2 regions of the Weissella sp. MSCH1 genome follow, and region 1 is predicted to be linked to the other one. Evidence: riboswitches for the same ligand, from Rfam matches in the RefSeq annotation. Region 1 holds a riboswitch; the other holds the start of a gene.
The links. A riboswitch is a leader RNA that binds a small molecule or an ion and turns the genes downstream of it on or off. The one in region 1 is predicted to bind FMN.
Positions count from the first base shown of each region.

Region 2: linked by a shared signal. The riboswitch ahead of ACJ28U_RS09945 (ECF transporter S component) and the one ahead of ribD (bifunctional diaminohydroxyphosphoribosylaminopyrimidine deaminase/5-amino-6-(5-phosphoribosylamino)uracil reductase RibD) in region 1 are both predicted to bind FMN.

Region 1 is NZ_JBJMBA010000032.1:83,911-96,024, forward strand. It holds gene ACJ28U_RS03430 (MDR family MFS transporter) at 1-392, shown strand, start outside; gene ACJ28U_RS03435 (ATP-binding cassette domain-containing protein) at 517-3,009, shown strand; gene ACJ28U_RS03440 (aldo/keto reductase) at 3,100-3,942, shown strand; gene ACJ28U_RS03445 (DegV family protein) at 4,151-4,999, shown strand; gene ACJ28U_RS03450 (hypothetical protein) at 5,215-5,442, shown strand; gene ACJ28U_RS03455 (M57 family metalloprotease) at 5,464-5,976, shown strand; gene ACJ28U_RS03460 (DUF1810 domain-containing protein) at 6,032-6,463, shown strand; gene ACJ28U_RS03465 (thymidine kinase) at 6,723-7,319, shown strand; gene ACJ28U_RS03470 (hypothetical protein) at 7,326-7,478, shown strand; gene ACJ28U_RS03475 (multidrug efflux SMR transporter) at 7,577-7,903, shown strand; gene ACJ28U_RS03480 (DMT family transporter) at 7,903-8,226, shown strand; FMN riboswitch at 8,377-8,519, shown strand; gene ribD (bifunctional diaminohydroxyphosphoribosylaminopyrimidine deaminase/5-amino-6-(5-phosphoribosylamino)uracil reductase RibD) at 8,689-9,714, shown strand; gene ACJ28U_RS03490 (riboflavin synthase) at 9,714-10,301, shown strand; gene ribA (GTP cyclohydrolase II) at 10,307-11,500, shown strand; gene ribH (6,7-dimethyl-8-ribityllumazine synthase) at 11,516-11,980, shown strand; gene ACJ28U_RS03505 (TraX family protein) at 12,087-12,114, shown strand, end outside.
Region 2 is NZ_JBJMBA010000045.1:71,444-83,557, reverse strand. It holds gene ACJ28U_RS09970 (segregation and condensation protein A) at 1-327, shown strand, start outside; gene scpB (SMC-Scp complex subunit ScpB) at 317-952, shown strand; gene ACJ28U_RS09960 (pseudouridine synthase) at 958-1,725, shown strand; gene ACJ28U_RS09955 (TMEM175 family protein) at 1,771-2,361, shown strand; gene ACJ28U_RS09950 (hypothetical protein) at 2,449-2,967, shown strand; FMN riboswitch at 2,994-3,125, shown strand; gene ACJ28U_RS09945 (ECF transporter S component) at 3,213-3,791, shown strand; gene ACJ28U_RS09940 (hypothetical protein) at 3,922-4,974, shown strand; gene ACJ28U_RS09935 (RecQ family ATP-dependent DNA helicase) at 4,967-6,409, shown strand; gene ACJ28U_RS09930 (LysM peptidoglycan-binding domain-containing protein) at 6,490-7,134, shown strand; gene cmk ((d)CMP kinase) at 7,227-7,901, shown strand; gene rpsA (30S ribosomal protein S1) at 8,001-9,233, shown strand; gene der (ribosome biogenesis GTPase Der) at 9,419-10,729, shown strand; gene ACJ28U_RS09910 (HU family DNA-binding protein) at 10,976-11,251, shown strand; gene ACJ28U_RS09905 (bifunctional hydroxymethylpyrimidine kinase/phosphomethylpyrimidine kinase) at 11,432-12,114, shown strand, end outside.

The DNA.
Region 1 (12,114 bases):
CCCGTTACGTGACGATTGTGAGTTTGGCAATTACGCTGGTCGGCACGATTCCGTTCGCTTACTTTGATGGTAAGACCGCCTTTTGGTTAGTTGCTGTTATCTTATTTGTACGCGGCATTGGTGCGGGTGGTATCTTAGCGCCTTTGATGACAGATGCTTTTGTCGGTGGCGATAAGCGCGATTCAGGCGCAATTTCTGTTGCGTCACGAACGTTCCAAAATATTGGTGGTGCATTTGGTTCAGCTGTGATTGCAACAATTGTGGCTGGTTATATGACGACGCACACCAGTGTTGCCGCCGGTTACCAAACAGGATTTGCCTGGACGGCCGGCCTGTCATTGTTGATTATCATTCCGGCGATGTTTTTAACGAACCGCCTATCTAAAAAGTAGCAACGAAAAATCTGCAGCTGTCAGGGCTGCGGATTTTTTTGCATAGTTTCGGCTCAGTAGATTTTGGGCCACGTGATACAATGAGCATATAAAAAATAAGTAATTAATTATGCGGGGAATGAACATGGCATTTTCGATTGAAGTACGTGGGGCGAAAACGAATAACCTAAAAAATATTGATGTTGATATTCCATTGGGGAAAATGACGGGGATTACCGGGCGGAGTGGTTCTGGTAAAAGTTCACTGGCGATGGGGACGTTATACGGCGAGGGGATGCGCCGGTATCTTAATGCGCTATCAACGTATACACGACGCCGTATTAGTCAATCAAATCAGGCTGATGTGACGTCAATCCGACATTTGCCATCCGCCTTAGCGTTACGCCAACGGCCGCAAGTACCGGATATTCGGTCAACAGTCGGGACCATGACAGAGGCGTTAAATGTGTTGCGCTTGATGTTTTCTCGACTCGGTTCAATGGTCTGTCCGAATGGCCACCGCATTGGTCCGACGCTAGCGGTAGCGATGGATGTTGATATGACGGGGATGGACTGTCCAGTCTGTGGCGTGCATTTCATGCCATACGGGGCGGAAGATTTTGCGTTTAATTCAGCTGGTGCCTGCCCAACTTGCCAAGGAACGGGCGAAGTGCAAGAAATCAATCCCGCGTTGTTGATTAATGAGGAATTGACGATTCGCGATGGCGCCGTGAACGCTTGGCGGACACCAGGCCGCACGTTTATGCCCTTGGTAGCAGAAGCAGCGGGTATCAATATTGATGTGCCCTACAAAGATTTACCAAAGGCGCAACAAGAGCAGGTGCTCCATGGTGAGCGACGGGAATATGAAATTAACATTCCAAGTAAGAGTGGCAAGGTGTTTCACATGGACCACGCAGTCTTTGAGAATGCCTATAACGCGATTACAGATAGCATGAAGAACAGTACCAATGAACGCACGATTAAGCGGTTAAATCAGTTTTATACCTTTCAAACTTGCCCGACTTGTCATGGTACCCGTTTCAATCCAGCGTTGCTGAGCCAACACTTGCGCGATAAAAACATTGCAGAATTGTCGGATTATACGATTGAAGATTTGGTAACTTTTGTCCGTGAGTTAACGGCCACATTGCCGACTGACATGCAAAAAATGGGGCAAAAGCTGGTCGATGAATTATTGGAATTGCTGGATGCCCCAACGCAACTGGGCTTGGATTATCTGACACTATCACGGGGTGGTAACACCCTATCAACTGGTGAACTCCAGCGTATTCAATTAGGCCGGACGATTCGCAATGAAACGACGGGTGTTCTGTACGTACTTGATGAACCGACTGTTGGGCTACACCCAGAAAATGTGGCTGGTTTACTCCGTATTTTTAAGACACTCCTTGATCAAGGGAATACACTCGTGGTGGTTGATCACGATATGGAAGTGATTGGCGCGAGCGATTATGTCATCGAGATTGGGCCAGGGTCTGGTGAACATGGCGGTGAAGTTATTTTCGCTGGTGATGTGGCCGCTGCTAAACAATCGGCGACCTTGGTGGCGCCATATTTAAATGGTCAGGCACGAGCACAGACGCGTACACTGGCACCAAGCGAGACGCTTTTTGATGATGGCACCATTGAGATTGCGGTCGCACAGAAAAATAATTTACGTGATGTTACGGCACGTTTTCCCAAGAATCGTTTAACGAGTGTAACGGGGATGAGTGGCGCTGGCAAGACAACGTTAATCCTGGATTTGCTGGCCCCAGGTATTGTGGCCCAAAATGAGGGACGCGCGTTACCTGATGGTACTCAGGCCTTAGATAACAGTGGTGTGCAGACGGTTGTGATGGTTGATTCTGTGCCGGTCGGTAAGAATGCCCGTTCAACCGTGGCCACGTACACGAATATTTTGGATAACTTGCGTAAAATGTATGCGGCCTTACCTGTATCTAAGGAACGGCAATTCACGGCCAGTGATTTTTCATATAACGCAGCCGGGGCATGCCCAACGTGTGGCGGAGTCGGTCAAATTACGATGGACGTACAGTATTTACCTGACGTAACTGAAGTGTGCCCAACATGTCTAGGTACTCGATATCGTTCGGACGTGCTTGACGTTAAGTGGCATGATTACACGATTGCTGATTTATTGGCCTTATCCGTAACGGAAGCCCTAACCGTTTTCCAAGATGAATCGAAAATTTTGAAGACGTTGACCGCCTTATCAGAATTGGGCTTAGACTATTTGACGTTGGGTGAAAGTACGCCTGAACTATCTGGTGGCGAGGCCCAACGGTTGAAGTTGGTCACGCAGATTCATCAGAAGCAGGAAACCAGTCTGTTTATTTTTGATGAGCCATCAGTGGGGTTGCATCCCCTCGATATTGAGAATTTGTTGCACGTGTTCAACTTGCTGTTAAAGCGTGGGGCGACGATTATCACGATTGAACATGACTTGGAGGTCATTGCTAACTCAGATTGGATTGTCGATTTGGGGCCTGGCGGTGGCACGCATGGTGGTCAGATTGTGGGTAGTGGTACGCCGACTGATTTAGCAGCCAGTCCTGAGAGCGTGACCGGTCACTATTTGCAGGCGTATTTGGCAAAATATCAGCAAGCCTGACTTTTTTCAGCCCACCTTTACCTGACGGCGTATCATGATGCTTGTAGTTAAAGCAGTCAATGAATAATGAAGGTAACGAGGTGTAAGGAAATGTCATTTTTGCATGAAACATACACGTTAAATAACGGGATTCAGATTCCTAAGGTCGGCTTAGGAACGTGGCAACAAACCAAGCAACAAGCCCACGATTCAGTGGCTGCTGCATTGCAGGCGGGGTATCTCTATGTTGATACCGCTCAAATGTATCAAAATGAAGATGCAGTTGGCGCAGCAATCGCTGAATCAGGTATTGATCGCGCGACGTTGACGATTTCAACGAAAATTGATGCCAGCATTAAGAACTATCAAGATGCGGCCCGCTCAATTGATGAGTCGTTAGCTGCGCTGGGAACTGATTATATTGATTTGCTGTTAATCCACGCCCCACGCCCATGGAATCAAATGGCTGTGCCAAATGTGCGCCCAGTAGCTGGCAATAACTACTATGAGGAAAACGTAGCGGTTTGGCATGCGATGGAAGACGCAGTTAAGGCTGGCAAGGTTAAGAGTATTGGGGTGTCCAACTTTAATAACGAGGACTTGAAGAATATTCTGGATGCGGCCGAGATTAAGCCGGTCGTTAACCAAATTATTTACCACATTGGCATGACGCAAGACGTGAACCAACCGTTTACGGAAGCCAATGGGTTGCTAGTGCAAGCGTACAGCCCAATTGGGACGGGCCGTTTGCTCCGCATGCCTGAACTGCAGGAAATTGCGGCGCACTATGATCGTTCTGTTGCGCAGTTGGCCATTCGGTATGCGTTGGCCAAGGGGACGTTGCCACTACCAAAGGCTAACCACCCTGAGTATGTGGCGCAAAATGCGGATGTTGATTTTGACATTACAGCTGCCGATATGGCCGTGCTCGACGCCATTGAGATGCCGTACTAATAATGACAATTTAAAAACCACCTGGTTAGGCGCGTGCGCGAATCAGGTGGTTTTTTGTGCTGACGTATTTTTTAAAAGTGGGTTGCTTGGTTTTGCTTACAAAAAACGTTGTAAAAATCGGACTTTATGTGATATAGTTTTAGATACTAGATGAATAAGTTTTGAAAACGAATTAACTTACAAATATTTAGTAACGAGGGGAAACGAGATGACTAAAGTAAAAATTATTACCGATTCAACAGCACGCTTGACGCCTGAAGAAGTCGCGCAGCACGATATTTCAGTTGTGCCGCTTACCGTGATGATCGACGGCACTGTTTATCACGATGGGGTGTCAATCACACCGAGTGAATTTATTGAGAAAATGGCCGCATCTAAAAGTTTGCCAACGACATCGCAACCTTCGTTAGGTGCGTTTACGGAAGTTTACGAAACAGTACCAGAAGACGTCGAAGTCCTTTCACTGCATTTGACACACCATTTGTCAGGGACGGTTCAGGCGGCTGAACAAGCAGCGCGTTTAGTGCCCCATGACATTGTAGTCCGTGATTCTAACTACATCGACCGGGCTTTGGCTGCACAAGTGTTGGTAGCCGGCCGGATGGCCCAGGCTGGTGCAACGCGTGATGAGATTTTGGCCGAATTACAACGCGTTGAGGATAATACTGAATTATATTTGACGGTGACGACACTGAAGAATTTAGTCGCTGGGGGGCGCTTGTCGAAGACGTCAGGGCTAATTGGTACGTTACTGGATATTAAGCTGGGCGCTCACGTGCCATTGGGAAAAATTACGATGGAAGTCAAGGGCCGCGGTAAGAAGACGATTAAGGGGTACCAAGATTTGATTTTCGAGCGGATGCACGCCGAGCCGAACGGCATTGCCGTGATTGGTATTTCACACGCTGATGCAGCTGAAGAGGCCGAGCAATTAGCTGCCCGGGCACGTGATGAATTCCCAGAGGCGATTGTTGATATTGCAGAAACGACGCCAATTGAATCAACCCATGCTGGTCCAGGTGCGATGGGGATTTCATACTTGAAAAATTACGCATAATAATAAGCGAGGAGAACTGGTTATAATTAGTTCTCTTTTTTTGCGCGTATTGCTGGGGAGAATATTCAAAAAAGTTGCCTAAAATAACTAAAGCGGGTGCGATACGGCAGTAGAATTGAGGAGAGGATGGCAAGCAGCTCATGTACGGGGTCCCTTTTTAAAGTCGTGAGGGTAGCAAACGTTCTATGATTAGTGTCTCGGAGGGGGTGTGACACGTGCCAGATGATGAATTAGACCGCAAAATTTATGAACTGTATGGCATTAATGAACAGGCTGCCCCGCAACCTGAGCCACAGAAACGGCGGGGGTGGCGCAAAATTGTGTATACGGCCATTATTTTGTTGCTGGTGTTTGGGGCACTTGGTAGTAGTATCGAACCTATCATGAACGCGATTAATTATCAGTCGCGTCGCCGTCAGTTAAATGACGTGACCATTGCGTAGGCCGACCGGGAAAATCGGCAATTGCGTCAGGCTGGTAAGTTTGGGCCAACAAGTGATAGTTACGGTATGTATGTTGGCCACAATGATGAGCTAACCGTCGCCATCATGACCAGTGATTTTCAAACGACGACCCCAAATGTTGAAAAGGCGTTGCACGGTGCAATCAAGTTTTGGCGCCAACAATCTAATCAGCAAATTCATATTAAATTAGTCCCTGTGACGCAGAATGCAGATGTGATTGTTCGCGCCGGTGAGATGGGGGACGAAGGGACGGATTCAGGAACACATGCACTGGCTTGGATGAATTCACAGTCGGGTGAGTTACGCGTGTCAGGTGATATCTTGACGCTGTCCAATCAGAATACATTAACCAAAACACTGGCCCATGAATTAGGGCATGCACTTGGCCTGGGTCATAGCATGAACGGTCATAATATTATGAGCGCAATTCTGTCTCCGCAGGCGGATGATGTGACGCACAAACAACTGCAACACATTACTGACTATCAACAGTTGTCGGACACTCGCCAATAAGACAGGACTGATTATGTGCTAGAATAAGGTCAAAATACGGATGAGGTGACATGTGATGGATGAAGCATTAGCAAACGATATCAAGCGATTTATTTTAGCGCAGGACGAAGCCAATAGTTTTCAAACGGCAGTAGATGAATTAACGGCGGGTAAGAAAGACTCCCACTGGATGTGGTGGGTGTTCCCACAATTGCGGGCCTTGGGAACCAGCGAACGCGCAGTTTACTATGGGTTGGCTGATGCTGATGAAGCGCGGGCTTACTTGGCGAACGATACGTTGCAAGAGCGTTTGCTCAAGGTAACTAATATTGTGTTGGGCCTGACAACAACTGATATCGAAGCGGTGTTTGGGGATGTGGATGCCCGCAAGTTGCAAGCAGCTTTGACTCTGTTCGAAGCGGTGGCAACTGATAAGACGCCATTTGCGACTGGTTTGGATCGTTACTTTGATGGCGAACGCCACTCCGCTACGTTAGCTGAAATTTAAATAAATGCTAAAAGACTACTGGTATATCCAGTGGTCTTTTTTTGTTCGGAAGTGTTTCATGTTCATCAACCTAACGGAAAGTTATGTTCGTCATTTAAGGAGTGACTCTGTGACAGTCTGACCATGTCAAGCGGTTTTTGAAATTCGAAAGCGAACATTCGTGAAAAATGTCCGGTTTATCGTTTGGTACCGGCGCTTGCAAAATCGGCAAAAGCGCGTAAACTAAATCGAGTTAAAAATAGTTTTTGAGGTGAGTTGGATGTCGCAATTAACGTTTGTATATGGCACGATGGCTTCGGGAAAGTCCATCGAAATCTTGAAAGTGGCACACAACTATAAAATCCAAGGCCGTCACCCATTGTTATTGACGTCGGCGCTGGATGATCGCACAAAGATTGGCGAAGTATCCTCACGTATCGGGTTACGTGAGTCTGCTGGCATCATTCATGATACGGACGATTTAATGGCGCTAGTAACGTCGGCTGATAAGTTGCCAGATATCGTCCTGGTTGATGAAGCGCAATTCATGACGCGCCAACAGGTCATTCAGTTGGCAAATGTGGTCGATGATTTGGACATTCCGGTAATGGCGTTTGGCTTGAAAAATGATTTTTCAAATCGGCTCTTTCCAGGGTCTGAAGCATTGTTGATTTTTGCTGATAAGTTGCAAGAAATGAAGACGTTGGATTCGTTTGGCACTAAGAAAGCGACGATGAATTTACGTATTCACGATGGTAAGCCAGTGTATGAAGGGGAGCAAATCGAGATTGGGGGCGATGAGGCTTATTTACCAGTTTCGCGCTATCACTATTTTCATCCAGATGAGCAAGCTTTGGCGGAACGGTTCGGTAAGTAGGGGGATATGATGAAACAGGGAATGACAACATACGTGGTTCGTGATCAATTAGGCACGCATTTTTACGAAACGAATACCATTAGTAATGCTGAAATGTTTGCGCGGGCGCATTCAAATAATGTGCACCGTATGAGCGTTGTTGAGCGCAAAGTTTACTGAGCTGATCAGCACTGTTCTGTTATTCAGGCCAAAATTAGCCGAAATGGCGCAGAAACTAGTATAATAATCACATTAAGTAAGTGATTAGGAGCAAAAGCATGTTAAAGAATCCGTGGCTCAAGATTATCTTGGCAATTGGTTTTGAAGATGGTTGGGTTGTGGGTATTAAACATGCGCACACCCCATTGATGTGGGTCGCAACGCTAATTGCATTGGGATTGTCAATGTTACTGTTTCTAACAGCTAGCGAACAACTCCCGGTTGGCACCGCCTATGCAGTTTTTGTCGGCCTTGGTACCGTGGCAACGGTGGTAACCGGGTGGGTCGTGTTTGGTGATGGTATGACAATTGCGGAATTAGTTTTCTTGGTCATTTTATTAGGCGGCATTATTGGTCTGAAATTATTGGCGGAGGAAAAGGCGTGATGGCATGGATATTTTTAGTCTTAGCAGGCTTGATGGAAGTGTCAGGTGTCATCATGATTAATGAGTGGCAGAAACGCCGCGCCTGGTGGGCCGCCGCTGGTATGGCGGTAGGCGGGGCACTTAGCATTGGCTTACTCACGCTGGCCTTGCGTGATATTTCGATGGGTACCGGATATGCAATCTGGACCGGAATTGGGGCCGCTGGTGGGACAATTGCCGGCATGTTGCTGTACAACGAGTCCCGTGATTGGAAGCGCATTCTGTTTATTAGTATGATTATTATCGGAGCTGTTGGCTTGAAGTTAACGACGGGTCGCGGTTAACTAATTTAAAAAATAACGAATAACGTTGAAGTACCGGTATGACTGCTTTTTAGGGGGTCGTGCCGGTACTTTTTGTTAGGTGCGTCAAAAAATAAGGGTTTACAAATTATTCATGAGAACTGTATGATGGCTGTGTTAAATAAATAATCAATAAATCTTCGGGGCAGGGTGAAATTCCCGACCGACGGTGATGGCGTATGCCTCAGTCCGTGACCCGGGTTGCGATTAAGCAATCCGGTTGATGCAGTGTGAATCTGCAACCGACAGTAAAGTCTGGATGGGAGAAGATATCAAAATTTATCGCGTTAGTGGCTTATTTTTTTGGCCCCTTTACGCAGTTTTTTCGATACCCAAAACGAGGTGTCAGACCGATCAAGGCTTGATCGGACCTGGCAACAGCCCCAAGTTTGCTGATATAGCAGACTTGGGGCTTTTTTACTACCCGGAGTAGTTAGGGGAAACATGGATGATTTAACAATGATGCAGTTAGCGTATCAAGCCGCGCAACAGGCTGATCCGGCCGCAACATGGGAAAACCCGCGGGTTGGGGCGGTTATTGTGAAAGATGGCGCCGTTATCGCGACAGGGTACCATCACCAATTTGGTCATCAGCATGCGGAGGTCGCGGCGATGAATCAGGTGGAACATCAGGCGGATCTGGTTGGGGCCACGATGTATGTCACGCTAGAACCGTGTACGCACGTCGGTAAGGTCGGTGCTTGTGCAGATGCACTCGTGGCGGCGAAGATTGGGCGGATTGTAATTGGGCAAGGCGATCCTAATCCGCACGTCAGTGGCCGGGGTATTGCCAAATTACAGCAGGCTGGTATCGCAGTCACGCTGTTGAACCAGCAAGGTAGTGCGGTGCTAAACCCGGCCTTTCATCATTTTTTTGAAACGCAACGGCCCTATGTCACGTTGAAGTTGGCACAAAGTATTGATGGGTTTATTGCTGCCAAACGGGGACAAGCCACTAAATTAACTGATGACCAAGCGGATGTGGCGATTCATCAGCAACGTGCCCAAATGAGTGCCATTATGGTTGGCAGCGAGACGGCCTTAACTGATGCACCACAACTGACCGTGCGCCATGTCCCAATCACACACCAACAACCGTGGCGCGTGATTGTCGATCGGCGGGGGCGCTTGCAACATCACCCGGCCTTTTTTGATGAGCGAACGTTGATTTATACGACAAACACCACGTTTGCCCAGCGGGTGCCACAAGCGGTGCATTTCGATGGTGAACTAGACACGTTGTTGGATGATTTGGGACAACGTGGCATCCAATCATTACTGGTTGAAGGTGGCGGAGCGCTAGTGCGTGCCTTTCTAGCGACTAATCTCTGGCAACGTTTTGATATTTACCAAACGGACGCTGTGTTAGGAACTGGCATTAAAGGTGTGGTGGGCAATCAAGGCCCCGTTGCAACACAGACACGTGTTGGTAATGCGCTACATCAAGTCATTTACAGGGAGGCGAAGTAATGTTTACAGGAATTGTATCTGAAGTTGGGCAAGTGGTCGCCTTGACTAAGCGAAATGAAAAAGAACGCCGTTTAGCGATTAAAACAGCCTCTGCTTATTTTGCAGACGCAAAACTAGGCGACAGTATCATGGTGGACGGCGTTTGTTTGACGATTACGACATATAACGATCACGAGGCTACTTTTGATGTCATGGTGCCAACGATGGCTGTTACCCGGATGCAAGACTATCAGGTTGGTGAAGTCGTTAACTTAGAGCAAGCCGTACGGGCAGGTGATCGGTTTGATGGTCATTTTGTGTTAGGGCATGTTAATGGGACTGGCACGATTACAACCATGTCACAAACTGACGAAACAGTCTATTTAACGATTACTCCGGCAGACCAGGGGCTGATGCACCAAATTGTTACGAAAGGGTCAATTGCGGTCAATGGTGTGAGCTTGACGGTCGTGACGGCTAGTGCGACGGCATTTGTGATTGCGTTAATTCCGCATACCTTAACGCATACGATGTTGCGTACTGTTCAAACTGGTGACGTCGTTAATTTGGAAACTGATGTGTTAGCGAAGTATTTGACGAAGGAGTAAACAAAATGAATCAAGAAATCCGACAGCGTGTCGAGCGCGCAATTACGGCGCTTAAACAAGGTCAATTGATTATTTTATCGGACGATGCCCAGCGTGAGCATGAGGGCGATTTAGTGGGGTTAGCCTCATTTGCAACAACTGAAAACGTTAACCAGGCGTTACGCGTTGGACGTGGCGTGTTGTGCGCACCGATGTCTGCCGAACGAGCGGCACAATTACAACTCCCTCAAATGGTCGCAACTAATACGGAAAAATTTGGGACGCAGTTCACGGTGAGCGTTGACCACAAAGGGACGACAACGGGTGTATCTGCAGTCGATCGGGCGCAGACGCTGCGGGAATTAGCAAATCTGTCAGCGCAATCAACAGATTTTGAACGCCCAGGCCACATTTTTCCGTTAGTTGCCGTTTCCGATGGCGTGTTAGCACGAGCTGGTCACACGGAAGCGGCCGTTGATTTGGCTAAGTTGGCAGGGGTACCACCTGTCGCCTTTATTATAGAAATTCTAGACGCAGATGGTCGGATGGCACGTGAAACGGCGTTGGCTGATGTGGCATCATCGGAAGAACTAGTGACATTGACGATTGCGGAATTGATTGCGTACCGCCAAGCGTTAGTGGAACGACCAAATCGGATGGGGCCAACGATTAAGCTGCCAAGCGCGTACGGCGAATTTCGTGTAACGGATTATACAGTGGCTGACCGTGAACCAGATTTGTTAATTCAAAGTACTGTGACGACAGATGAAGTGCCGTTAGTTAGATTGCACTCTGAATGTCTAACCGGTGAGGTGTTGGGGTCATACCGATGTGAATGTGGGCCACAACTACACGAAGCGCTCCGCCAGATTGATCAGCAGGGTGGCGCCGTTGTTTACCTGCGCCAAGAAGGGCGTGGTATTGGACTCGCTGAAAAGTTGCGTACCTATGTGTTGCAAGAAAATGGCTATGATACGTTCCAAGCGAACGAACACCTCGGCCATCAACCTGATGAACGCGATTATGCCCAGGCGGCCCAAATCTTAAAAGATGCTGGTTATCAAAAAGTACGTTTATTGACGAATAATCCAGCTAAAATTGATGATTTAGCCAAGCACGGTATTGAAGTAGTTGAACGCGTACCATTGATTGTCGGCGTTAATGAAGTCAATGCCGGGTACATGGCCACGAAGCGCGATAAGTTTTCACACATGATTTAAAAGGAGTAAATTCAGATGACAACAGTTACAGGAACGTTAACGAAGCACGAAGGACGTCATATTGCCATTGTGATGAGTCGATTTAATACGCTAATCACTGACCCACTGCTAGCGGGGGCAAAAGAGGCATTGACGATGCATGGGGTGGACAGGGCAAATATCGATGTTTACATTGTGCCTGGAGCGTTTGAAATTCCACTAGTAGCCGAGAAAGTGGCTAACACCGCTAAGTATGATGGCATTGTCACGTTGGGGGCCGTTATTCGTGGTGAAACTGATCATTACGATTTGGTGATTAATGGGGCGATGACTGGTATTGCCCAAGTTGGCTTGAAGACTGGTGTACCAACGGTATTTGGGGTGTTAACTGCTGATACACTTGAGCAAGCACAACATCGTGCTGGGGGTAAGGCCGGTAACAAGGGGAGCGAAGTTGCGTTGGCATTACTTGAATTATTAGCAGTTGTTGATGCCATTTAATGCAAGTGACTTTTTCGGAAATGACTCTTTTGTGTTGCTAAACGATATTATATAACGTATAGTATTGTGTGTTAGTTAATAAGAGTTATTTTTGAGGGGATGTACAATGCTTGCTAAATTACAAGAACGTTATG
Region 2 (12,114 bases), on a different contig from region 1:
GATTTGCAACTGGCGTTCAATCAGATGGTTGCTAATCGGACGAAAAAGCAAGTGCGACCTAGAACTTTACGTGGCGAGACTTGGTCAATTCGCGAGCAAATGTCACGCATGATGGCAGATATGACGCCTGGCGAAAAGCGCACGTTCGCATCATTTTTTGGTGAAGATGATAGTCGTGATAAACTTGTAACGACCTTTTTGGCGATGCTCGAACTTGTGCGTCATCAAAATTTGGTTGTTACACAGGAAAATGAATTCGGCACCATCCAGTTACAACTGGGTGACGTGCCATATGATGAGAATGAGGAACTGGACGATGAAGAATAGTCTACAGCAAATTGAAGGGTTGCTCTTCGTGGCTGGGGATGAAGGTATCACCGTAGCAGAAATGGCGGCAGCCACTGGTTTTGCAAAGCCAGCTGTGATTGGGTTGCTTGAGGATTTGGCAGCGAAGTATGCTACTGATGATAGTAGCGCGCTGGACGTGTTGAAAACTGACGAACGGTATCAACTGGTCACGAAGACGGTGCTAGCTGATACGATTCATCGTTATTTTACAGCACCGTTAACGACGGCGCTTTCACAGGCTTCATTAGAAGTGCTTGCAATTATCGCTTATAAACAACCGATTACGCGAGTCGAAGTGGACGAGATTCGCGGTGTGCAATCACAAGCAACTATTCAAAAATTAGCGCTGCGTAACCTAGTTGAAGGTCGTGGACGTGCTAATGAACCGGGCCGGCCAATTCTATATGGTACAACGGAGTACTTCTTAAATTACTTCGGTTTGGGCGATTTAGAAGAATTGCCACCCCTTGTTACCGCAGAAGCACTAGATGCATTACGGGCAAAGCAAGATGTTGCGTTGCCATTAATGCCTGAAGAAAGTGGACAATCAGCGTTTGACGTTGATTTGTCTGAGTTAGCTGAAACAGCAGAAAGAGATAATTAATACCTATGGCAGAACGATTGCAAAAAGTAATGGCTCAAGCGGGTGTTGCCTCACGTCGTGCGTCTGAACAATTAATTTTAGACGGTAAAGTGACAGTGAACGGTAAGACAGTTCGTGAGTTAGGTACCAAGGTAGAACCATCAGATAAAATCGAAGTAAGTGGTGAACCAATCGACTCACGAGAAAAGTTGGTTTATTTCTTGTTGAATAAGCCACGTGGGGTCGTTACGACGACAAATGATGATAAGGGCCGTCAAACGGTAATGGATATTGTGGATGAACCAGAGCGTGTCTATCCAGTGGGTCGTTTAGATTATGACACGACCGGTGTTTTGTTGCTGACAAATGACGGTGAGCTCGCGAACCGCTTGATGCACCCAAGTTACCGCATTGATAAGGTCTATGTGGCAAAGGTGAAGGGCATTCCAACGAACGAACAACTTGAACAATTACGTCATGGAGTGACGGTGCGAACAAAGCAAAATGGTCGTTATACAACGTTTAAGGCTGCGCCAGCTCGTGCTGAAATCACGTCGACGAATACCAAGAATCACACGGCAATTGTCAAGTTGACGATTCACGAGGGTAAGTACCACCAGGTCAAGGAAATGATGAAGGCGGTCGGTCACGAAGTATTAAAGTTGACCCGTGAACGTTACGGTATGTTGGATTTGGCAGGGTTGACACCTGGTGAATACCGACCACTACGTTATGAAGAAGTGCAAGCCTTGAAGGCCGGCAAGCAATACCGAAAGTCTGCAGGGCGTTGGTAAGCTAAAAAAGACGGCGTTGGCCGTCGTTTTTTGTAGGAGTAGAGGATGATGGAAAAAGGACGATTAGAAGCATTTAGTGATGGGGTTTTCGCAATTATCATTACGATCATGGTATTGGATTTAAAGATACCATCGAATGGTAATTGGACGGCGATTATGAATGATGCCTGGATGAGCACCTTTTTAGCTTATTTGGTGAGCTTTATTATTACTGCGAGTTTTTGGGTTAGTCACCATCTGATTATCAGCAATTTAAAGAAAGTTGATAGTGGGTTGCTCTGGATTAATGTATTGACACTGTTACCAATGTCGTTGGTGCCGATAACGACTGCGTGGTTTGGTGAATTTCCAAATAGTGTTGCGCCAAGTGTGACTTATGGGTTAGTTTATGTCTTATCGGTGGGCGCGTTGTTCAACTTGAGCCACATTGTGTCGAAGCACATGGCAAATCCAGTTGTACAAAAGCGGATGCGACGGGTGAATCGTAGTCGAATTGGCTTGATTGCAATTGGATTAATCGGCACTGGGTTGGCTTTTATTTGGCCACCAGTCACCGGCGGGATGGTCTTGGTTGTTTCGGGTGGTTGGCTGTTCTTACGGGCAGTCGTTCACGTCAGAGCTTTGGAAGATTTGTAATGGTAAAATTCTGATAGAATATTAACAAACGGGTCATTTCGGTTTGATCAATAATGCTGATATGCACGAAAAACGGAGGTATAAACCATGGCAACACCGGATACAAGAACGGGTCGTAATTTTATGAAGACCGGCGAAGGCATGTATGATTTCGCAAAAAGCCACAAGGTTGCTGGCTGGCCATTGCTATGGAAGCCAATGGGCTGGTTAGGACGTAAGCATTTCAAGAATATTGAGAGCTCGTTGGCTGATGATGAAACAGTTGTGGTGGCCTTTTTAACTAAGATGGCTGGCTTAACGGATGCTGGTGAGCCAACCGGCCGCTATAAGTGGTATGCTTTTGCGCTTGGTGATTCAGGAACGTTGTATTTTGCACATTGGCGACCATTCCATTTGGATTCATTACGAATGACTTTGGATCAAGTGAATACGATTAACCCAGATACGGGTTTAATTCGAGGACGCCTACAAATTCAAACGTTGCAAGGTACCCAAGATTTGACACTGAAGTGGTTTGCACCGCAAATTCGGCGGATTTATGATTTGTTGAATAATGAAAAGCACACATATGACAAGCTCCGTCATAAGGTTGACTTAGATGGTTAATGCGTGGTAAGGTTACACCAATAATTTAATATCTTCAGGGCAGGGTGAAATTCCCGACCGGCGGTAAGCTGCAACGCAGTAAGTCCGCGACCCGCGAATGCGGTTGACATGGTGCGATTCCATGACCGACAGTAAAGTCTGGTATGCAGAAGAACTTATAAATTGACTGGTAATGGTCGGTTTTTTTACGTCGCCCTGGCGTGAAGAAGCCGGCCTTTTAGTATGCCAGGTGGAGGATTTGTTTCATGAACAAGACGCGTCGATTAACGGTTATCGCCTTATTGGCGGCCATTTCGTTTGTATTAATGGTATTTCCACAATTCCCATTAATACCTGGTGCAACTTTTTTAAAGATTGATTTTTCGTTTGTACCGGTTCTGATTGGTGCGCTCATGCTTGATTTAAAGAGCGGTTACGCAATTTTAATTTTACGATCACTATTGAAAGTGCTTTTAAATAATTCGGGTGTGAATGACTACATTGGGTTACCAATGAATATTGTCGCGATGGGTGTTTTATTGACGGTCATTATGTTGATGGTGGGACACCGTGAGTTGACTGTTAAACGCTTTATCGCAGGATCAATCTTGGGAACCGTCGGATTGATGTTGGCAATGGTCATCTTGAATTATGTTTATGCGGTACCGTTGTACGCGATGTTTGCTAATTTCGATATTAAGGCAACGATTGGTCTGGGAACATATTTGCTTTGGATGGTAATTCCGTTTAACTTGATTGAAGGTATCATCCTAACTGCGGTGGCTGGTCTGGTCTTTGTGGCTTTGCGACGGGTCATCACGAACACGCATTCACAATTAAATTAATTCCAATGACGGCTGGTCATGCTGGTGTGTAAAAACCCGCGCAATAGCCGGACACTTTATCCTAAATTGCTTGCACGACTGATATTTCTTCTTTAAACTGAGTAGAAAATAGTGAGAGGTGGTCAAGCAGTTGACAAATGATTTCTTGATCACCCTGTTTTCGGCAGATGAACCTCGCCGGCACAGGGTGATTTTTGGTTTATTGAAGCGTCAAGCAACGGTGTCAACGGAGTATTGGGGTCTGCGTTATGATTTATTGCAAATCTCAGGTTTGATGCCTCGCTTGGACAAGGTAGTTTTTGATCAGCGCATTGCAACGTTGGTAACAGAGGGTCTGCTGTCCGAAGTAACAGAAGGTCAGTACGTGTTGACCGCAGCCGGTCAGGAAGCGCAAATGGCATACCAAACCGCGCATTATGTGCCCGAGCACTTAGCTGTTTTGCTTAAGTATGACGTTCTGACATTTATGCAAGCTTTTTGGCTAGCCAACCAAGTCGTCTCTGAGGTCGCATACGAAAATAAGAAGTACTATCCTTTGCAAATCGATCCGCGCACAATGCTGGCGGTGAAGCAATGGTACGCAAATATGAATTCGCCACGCCTGGTTGCTACGTGGGCCTTAACAATTCAGCGTTTCTTACAGCGTCGGCCGCAAGAGGATGCCGATCGTTTAGTTGCTACGTGGGTCGGTCACAACACACCGGGTCTCAATTTTGAACAACTTGGCTTCCCAGCAACATGGACGGATGAAGATTTTTATTTCTGGCAATTAGATCAGTATGCGATTTGGTCTGAGGAATTACAACGTGGTGCGAATACACCTTTAAAGTTATTGTGGGATGCAGTTGCACACCGGCCTTTGTTGCCAAACAGCGTGCAAGCGTCATATAACGGTGTAATCGCAGGACGTCCGATGGACGAAATGGTGAAGAGTCGCCGATTGAAAGTCGGGACAATTCGTGAACATTTATTAACGGCGGCTATTTGGTTGCCAATCCGTGATTTTCCTTATAAAAACTACTTAACGCCAGATGTTGTGAGTTATTTTGAAGAAAAATTAGTTGGTCCAATTGATGATTGGGAATTTACAACGGTACGGACTTCAGATGATCCACGTGAGTTCTTCTTATTCCGTTTATATGAAATTTACTTAACCAAAATGGAGGTGGCTGCTCGTGGATAAGGAAGCATTGACTGCCGTCTTGACTGACAAGTTTGGTTTTACCAGCTTCAAGCCTGGTCAAGCAGAGGTCTTGGAAGCGTTAACTGCTGGTAAAAATACATTGGCGATGTTGCCAACCGGTGGTGGCAAGTCACTTATTTATCAAATGATGGGTAATCTACGTGAAGGGTTAGTTGTCATCGTGACACCATTGCTGTCTTTGATGCAAGACCAAGTGGCTCGTTTGAATTATGCGGGTGAATCTAAGGTGGTAGCGTTAAATTCAACATTGCCCCAAGATGCCCGCCGTACAATTTTGCGGGGTTTGGACCAGTATAAGTTTTTGTTTGTGTCACCTGAAATGCTCGGTCAGACAGTGGTCCAATCAGCTTTACGAAAAGTAAAGATTAATTTGTTGGTTGTTGATGAAGCACACACGATTGTGAGTTGGGGCCCTGATTTTCGGCCTGATTATCTGGCCTTGCCACAAGTTCACCAGAAACTTGGCCAACCACAACTTTTGTTATTAACTGCGACAGCCACTCCGCAAATGATGACAGATATCACAACACCATTTGGGCTAGCACCGGAAGATTGGTTTATTTATCGCCAATCAGTGGATCGTCCGAATATTTATTTACACACAGAACAGCTAGATAATGAAGGCCAAAAGCGTGAACGCTTGGCTGAATTAGTGCGACAGTTGAAGGGGCCGGGCATTGTTTACTTTTCGAGTCGTAAGTTAGCAACTTCAATGGCTGAATGGTTACGTGAAACAACCGGCCAACGTGTGGCTGCCTATCATGCAGGGTTGGATACAATGTCGCGTTACCGTATTCAACAACAATTTATGCTGGGGCAAATTGATGTGATTACGGCAACATCAGCCTTTGGTATGGGCATTGATAAAGATGATGTGCGCTATGTCATTCACTATCATTTGAGCAATGATTTAGCAAATTATCTACAAGAAATCGGACGTGCAGGACGCGACGGCGAGCAATCAGCAGCTGTTTTGTTGTATGTACCCGGTGATGAAACGATGCAATTGCATATGATTGATAGTACAATTCCAACGCGTGAAGTGATTTTTGGCTACCTTGAAAAGCGCTTTGGAACTGATGAAATCGGTAAAGATAAGGCTAATTTGTTAGACTTTTATACCAAGCAAGGGCTAACGGCAGACCAAATTGCGGACATGTTTGATCAACGTCGGCAACAACGCCAGTCTGATTTGGCACGTTTGGTTGGGTATGCTAAGTCACCGTCTGGTCTCCGCGCGACGTTACTGACGCACTTTGGGGATGAGACGACTGGTGCACCAAATACTGAATCGGTAGGTGCACATGATTGGCACCCTGAAGAACTTGCGTTAGTTGCGACGGCACAGGATGAACAACCAGTTGGTGTGACGGATTGGCGTGCGCAAGTGGCAAAACTTTTTAATTTAGGTTAAGGAATGGGTGTGACACTAAATTTTGATGAGCTGTTAGTGTAGACTAAGGTGTAATCAAAAGAGAAGTAAGGAGACCAATCATGACCGAGAAAAATAATGAACAACAGCCATGGGAAGCGTCTTTTAAAGAAGACACGCCTGAGCAATACTCACGTACACAAAATCGACGTAAGTCACAACGTGTCAGCATGGTTGTTGGAATTTTGGTATTGATTGTGATTGCTCTGTCATTTGTGCCCGTTTACAAGTATTTGCAAGCGTTGAATAAGCCGGTAGATGCGACCACTAACACGGAATTGCCAGCTGCAACATCAACTAAGACCACGACGACTACAAGTAAAGTAACGGAAACGGCTAAGTCAGAGTCACGGGCAAAGCAGGCAGCCACACAGGCGTCGAAAAAGGCAGCGAAGGCAGCTAGCGAAAAGGCAGCAAAAGAAGCCGCGGCATCGTCTAAGGCGATTGCTGAGTCAGAAAGCGTTGCGAATGCCGCAACAAGTAGCATGAGTTCTGAGGAAGTATCCTCATCATCAGCTAGTTCGTCATCAGCGTCATCGTCTTCATCGGAAACTGATGAGGCAGGAAGTGTAAAATTTGAGTCAGGTACTTTGTACAGTTTTGCCGTTGCAAACGGGACAACCCCTGAAGCACTGTACGCGTTGAATCCAGGTTTAACGGCGGCAAATTATTCGAGTTATTACGGGCAATCGCTAAAAGTGAAGTAAAAATAAGGAGACACAATGATTGTGTCTCTTTTATTTTGTCCTCAAATAGCGTACAATTAATTGTTAAATTAACGAGTGAGGAACTTACTGAAATGAATCCGATTCAAATTGCGATTGACGGGCCTGCGTCAGCAGGTAAGTCAACGATTGCCAAAATTTTGGCATCAGATTTAAACTTTGTGTATGTTGATACCGGTGCTATGTATCGCGCAATTACGCTAGCTGCTTTTCAGGCTGGCGTTAAGCCAGAAGATGAAGCCGGGGTCACAGCACTATTGCCAGATCTAACAATTACTTTTGAACCAGGTGAACCTGTGCAACGGGTTTTCTTGAATGGCACAGAGGTGACCGATGCTATTCGTTCTGTTGAAGTGACAGCCAATGTTTCAGCGGTCTCTGCATATGCGGCTGTTCGTGAAGCAATGACCGCTTTGCAACGTGACATTGCTGCTAAGGGTGGCGTTGTCATGGATGGCCGTGATATTGGTACAACCGTCTTGCCGAATGCGGAAGTTAAGATTTTCTTGATTGCATCAGTCGCAGAACGAGCTCAACGTCGTTTTAAAGAAAATCAAGCTAAGGGTATGAACACCACGTTGGCTGAGCTGGAAGTCGCGATTGAAAAGCGTGATTATCTAGACTCACACCGTGAAATTTCACCGCTCAAGAAGGCGGACGACGCAGTTGAATTAGATACAACGGGTCTGTCAATTGATGGTGTTGTGGCGGCGGTCAAGGATATCATCGCGACGAAAACAAACAAATAATATAAATTAGTAAAGAAAGTTGGCTGTGACTACTAGTATTTTATAAAAGGATTAGGTATAATAACTACTAGAGTCGTGTGACCAGGAGGATATATTGTAATGAACGAAGAGAACAACGAGCTATTGGCAGCTCTTGACAGCGTAGCCGAAGTTAAAGTTGGCGATGTAGTTAAGGGTGAAGTCTTGGCAATTGACGATGCTCGTCAAGTTATCGTAGGTATCGAAGGTGCCGGTGTTGAGGGTGTTATCCCAATGCGCGAATTGACGGCTGACCGTGATGCTAACGTTAATGACCTTGTCAAGGTAGGAGACGTTTTGGATTTGGTAGTGGTTTCAACTATCGGTTCTGACAAGGAAGGTGGATCATACCTATTGTCAAAGCGTCGTTTGGAAGCTCGTCGTGCTTGGGAAGAAATCGCAAGCAAGCACAATGTTGATGACATTGTGGAAGCACCTGTAACGCAAGTCGTTAAGGGTGGATTGGTTGTTGACGTTGAAGGTGTACGTGGATTCGTACCTGCTTCAATGATCGAGAACCGTTTCGTGCAAGATTTGAACCAATACAAGGGTCAAACTATTCGCGCGAAGATTATTGAGATCAACGCTGCTGACAGCCGCTTGATCTTGTCACGTCGTGATGTTTTGAACGAAGAGCGTTCAGCAGCATTGGCACGTGTATTCAACGAATTGTCAGTTGGTGACGTCGTTGAAGGTAAGGTTGCCCGCATGACTAACTTCGGTGCATTCATCGACCTTGGTGGTGTAGACGGATTGGTACACGTATCTGAAATCTCACACGAGCGCGTTTCACAACCTTCAGACGTTTTGTCAGTTGGTGAAGATGTTAAGGTTAAGGTTTTGGGATTGGATCCTGAAAAGGAACGTATCTCATTGTCAATCAAGGCTACGCAACCTGGTCCTTGGGAAGCTGCTGCTTCAGAAGCTCCAGAAGGAACTGTTTTGGAAGGCACTGTTAAGCGCGTTGTTGACTTTGGTGCCTTTGTTGAAGTATTCCCTGGTGTTGAAGGTTTGGTTCACGTTTCACAAATCTCACACAAGCACATTGCTAACCCAAGTGATGTTTTGAAGGCCGGTGACAAGGTTAAGGTTAAGGTTTTGGAAGTAAACCCTGACAAGCAACGTTTGTCATTGTCAATCAAGGCTTTGGAAGAGGCTCCTGCTCGCGAAGAAGGTCAATCAAACAACGATCGTCCTCGTCGCCAACGTCGTCCTCGCCAAGAACAAGCTCCAACTAACTACTCAACTTCAGAAGAAGAGGGTTCAGCTACGTTGGGTGATGCCTTTGGAGATATCTTCAAGGACTTCAACTAATCAGCTTTTAATAGCTTAAAAAATTAAGCGTGTGTTGGGTTGTCCTAACGCACGCTTAATTTCGTAAATGGGCTATTTTTTGTGCTGGTCACACGATAACAGACACATGCTGTATTAAACAGTATAATCGAAAATAGTAATGAACACGTCGGCCGCCTCGGTGCGCTGACAGAAAAGAGGGTAACATGGGATTTCCTGTTGTGGCCGTTGTCGGCCGCCCAAACGTCGGTAAGTCAACTATTTTTAACCGTATTGCTGGTGATCGTATCTCAATTGTTGAGGACACACCAGGCGTTACGCGTGATCGTATTTATACGCGCGCAGAATGGTTGACCCGCGAATTCCGTCTGATTGATACTGGTGGAATTGACATGGCTGATGAGCCATTTATGACGCAAATTGTCCAACAAGCTGAGATTGCGATTGATGAAGCTGATGTGATTGTTTTCATGGTTTCTGCGCAAGAAGGTTTAACAGAAGCTGACGAACGCGTTGCAAAAATTTTGTACCGTTCAAAAAAGCCAGTCGTATTGGCCGTTAATAAGGTCGATAACATTGAAATGCGTTCAGAAATCTATGAGTTCTATGCGTTGGGATTTGGTGATCCATTCCCAATCTCTGGTTCTCACGGAACTGGGTTGGGAGACTTGTTAGATCAAGTTGTCTCACACTTCCCAGAAACGGACACCGAAGCCGATGATGATTCAATCCGATTCTCATTCATTGGTCGTCCCAATGTTGGTAAGTCATCACTTGTTAATGCCATCCTGGGCGAAGAACGTGTCATTGTTTCTGATATCTCAGGAACGACCCGTGATGCCATTGACACGCGATTTACGTCTGCTGACGGTGATGAGTTTGTCATGGTTGACACTGCTGGTATTCGTAAGCGTGGTAAGGTCTATGAATCAACTGAAAAGTATTCAGTGATGCGTGCGATGCGTGCAATTGATGATTCTAACGTTGTTTTGATGGTTTTGAACGCTGAAGAAGGTATTCGTGAGCAAGACAAGCACGTTGCAGGTTATGCGCACGAAGCTGGACGTGCCATTATCATCGTGGTTAATAAGTGGGATACGCTTGAAAAGGATAATCACACGATGTCTGACTTTGAAAATCAGATTCGTGATGAGTTCCAATACTTGTCATACGCACCAATTATTTTCGTTTCAGCCAAGACGAAGCAACGTTTGAACAAGTTGCCTGAGTTGATTAAGCAGGTTAACGAAAACCACCAAAAGCGTGTGCAATCTGCAACGCTGAATGAAGTGATTATGGATGCGTTGGCTTTGAACCCAACGCCAACTGTCAATGGTAAGCGTTTGCGTGTTTACTATGCGACACAGGTTGCCATTCAACCACCAACTTTTGTGGTGTTTGTTAACGATCCAGAATTGATGCACTTCTCTTACGCACGATTCCTCGAGAATCAAATTCGTAAGTCATTCGACTTTACAGGAACACCAATTCACTTGATTAAGCGTGCTCGTACGTAAGCAAGTGATTAAAAAGCACCGGTCCGTTCGGATTTGGTGCTTTTTCGCTTTTTGTACGAAAAATAATGGTGAAACATGAATATTTGTTGAAAAAGGATGAAAAGCGCGCTGTATCAACGTTTTAAGCAAACAATCGCTTGTTAAGGCCGTGTAACTATGCTATTCTAAATATCGAAATAAGGGAACAACGAGTTTCATTTCGTACATTGGGAATCCCAATCAGCTATCAAGCAGGAGGATATTAACATGGCTAACAAGCAAGAATTGGTAAACGACGTTGCAACGACAACTGGTTTGACTAAGAAGGACGCAACGGCAGCAGTTGATGCTGTCTTTGCATCAATCCAAGATAATTTGGCAAAGGGTGACAAGGTACAATTGATTGGTTTTGGTAACTTCGAAGTTCGTACACGTGCAGCTCGTAAGGGTCGCAACCCACAAACGGGTGAGGAAATCGAGATCGCGGCATCAAAGATTCCTGCCTTTAAGCCTGGTAAGGCATTGAAGGACGCTATCAAGTAATTTAAAGCCCGCTATATTGGGATTCACGTCTGTTTGTGGGACCTAATAAGTAGGTAATATGGAAAGAGTGAATGACAATATTCACTCTTTTTATTTTTTCATACATTCTCATAAAATTCTGTGCTAAACTTAATCTTATTGATATCGATGTGGAGGTATGGCAGATTGAAACCAACAAAAATGTTAACGATTGCAGGTTCGGATGTTTTGGCTGGTGGGGGCATTCAAGCCGATTTAGCAACGTTTAATGAATATGGTTACTTTGGGCTTAGTGCTATCACCAGCATTGTGACTGTCACGCCAGATGATTTCACCATTCATCCCGTGCCGATTGCCGTTTTAGAGGCTCAGCTTGACTCAATTTTTGCGATTGACGATATTGCCGGCGTGAAGGTTGGCTTGCTACCGACTGTCGCACACGTTAAACTGGTTGCGAAGTATTTGAAAACATATGCCAGCCACCTACCAGTTATAATTGATCCGGTGATGGCTTTTAAAGAGACAAGCACGACGAATGTCAATGAATTGGTGAAAGCTATTCAAGCAGAATTATTGCCGTTGGCGACTATTGCCACACCGAACTTAGTTGAAGCAGAATTGTTAAGCGGTCGAACGATTAAAACAGCCGCGGATATGACTGATGCAGCTCGTATTATGCAGCAAATGGGCGCCCAATCTGTCGTGGTAAAGGGCGGTAAGCGTTTAGCCGGTCAGGAAGCAGTTGATGTTTTAGTGGGGGCTGATGAGCTGCAGACGTTTAAGACAAAAAAGGTGGCTAATGCCTACAATAATGGGGCTGGTTGCACGTTTTCTTCCGCAATTGCTAGTCAGTTAGCTGCTGGGGCAACAACGGCCCATGCGGT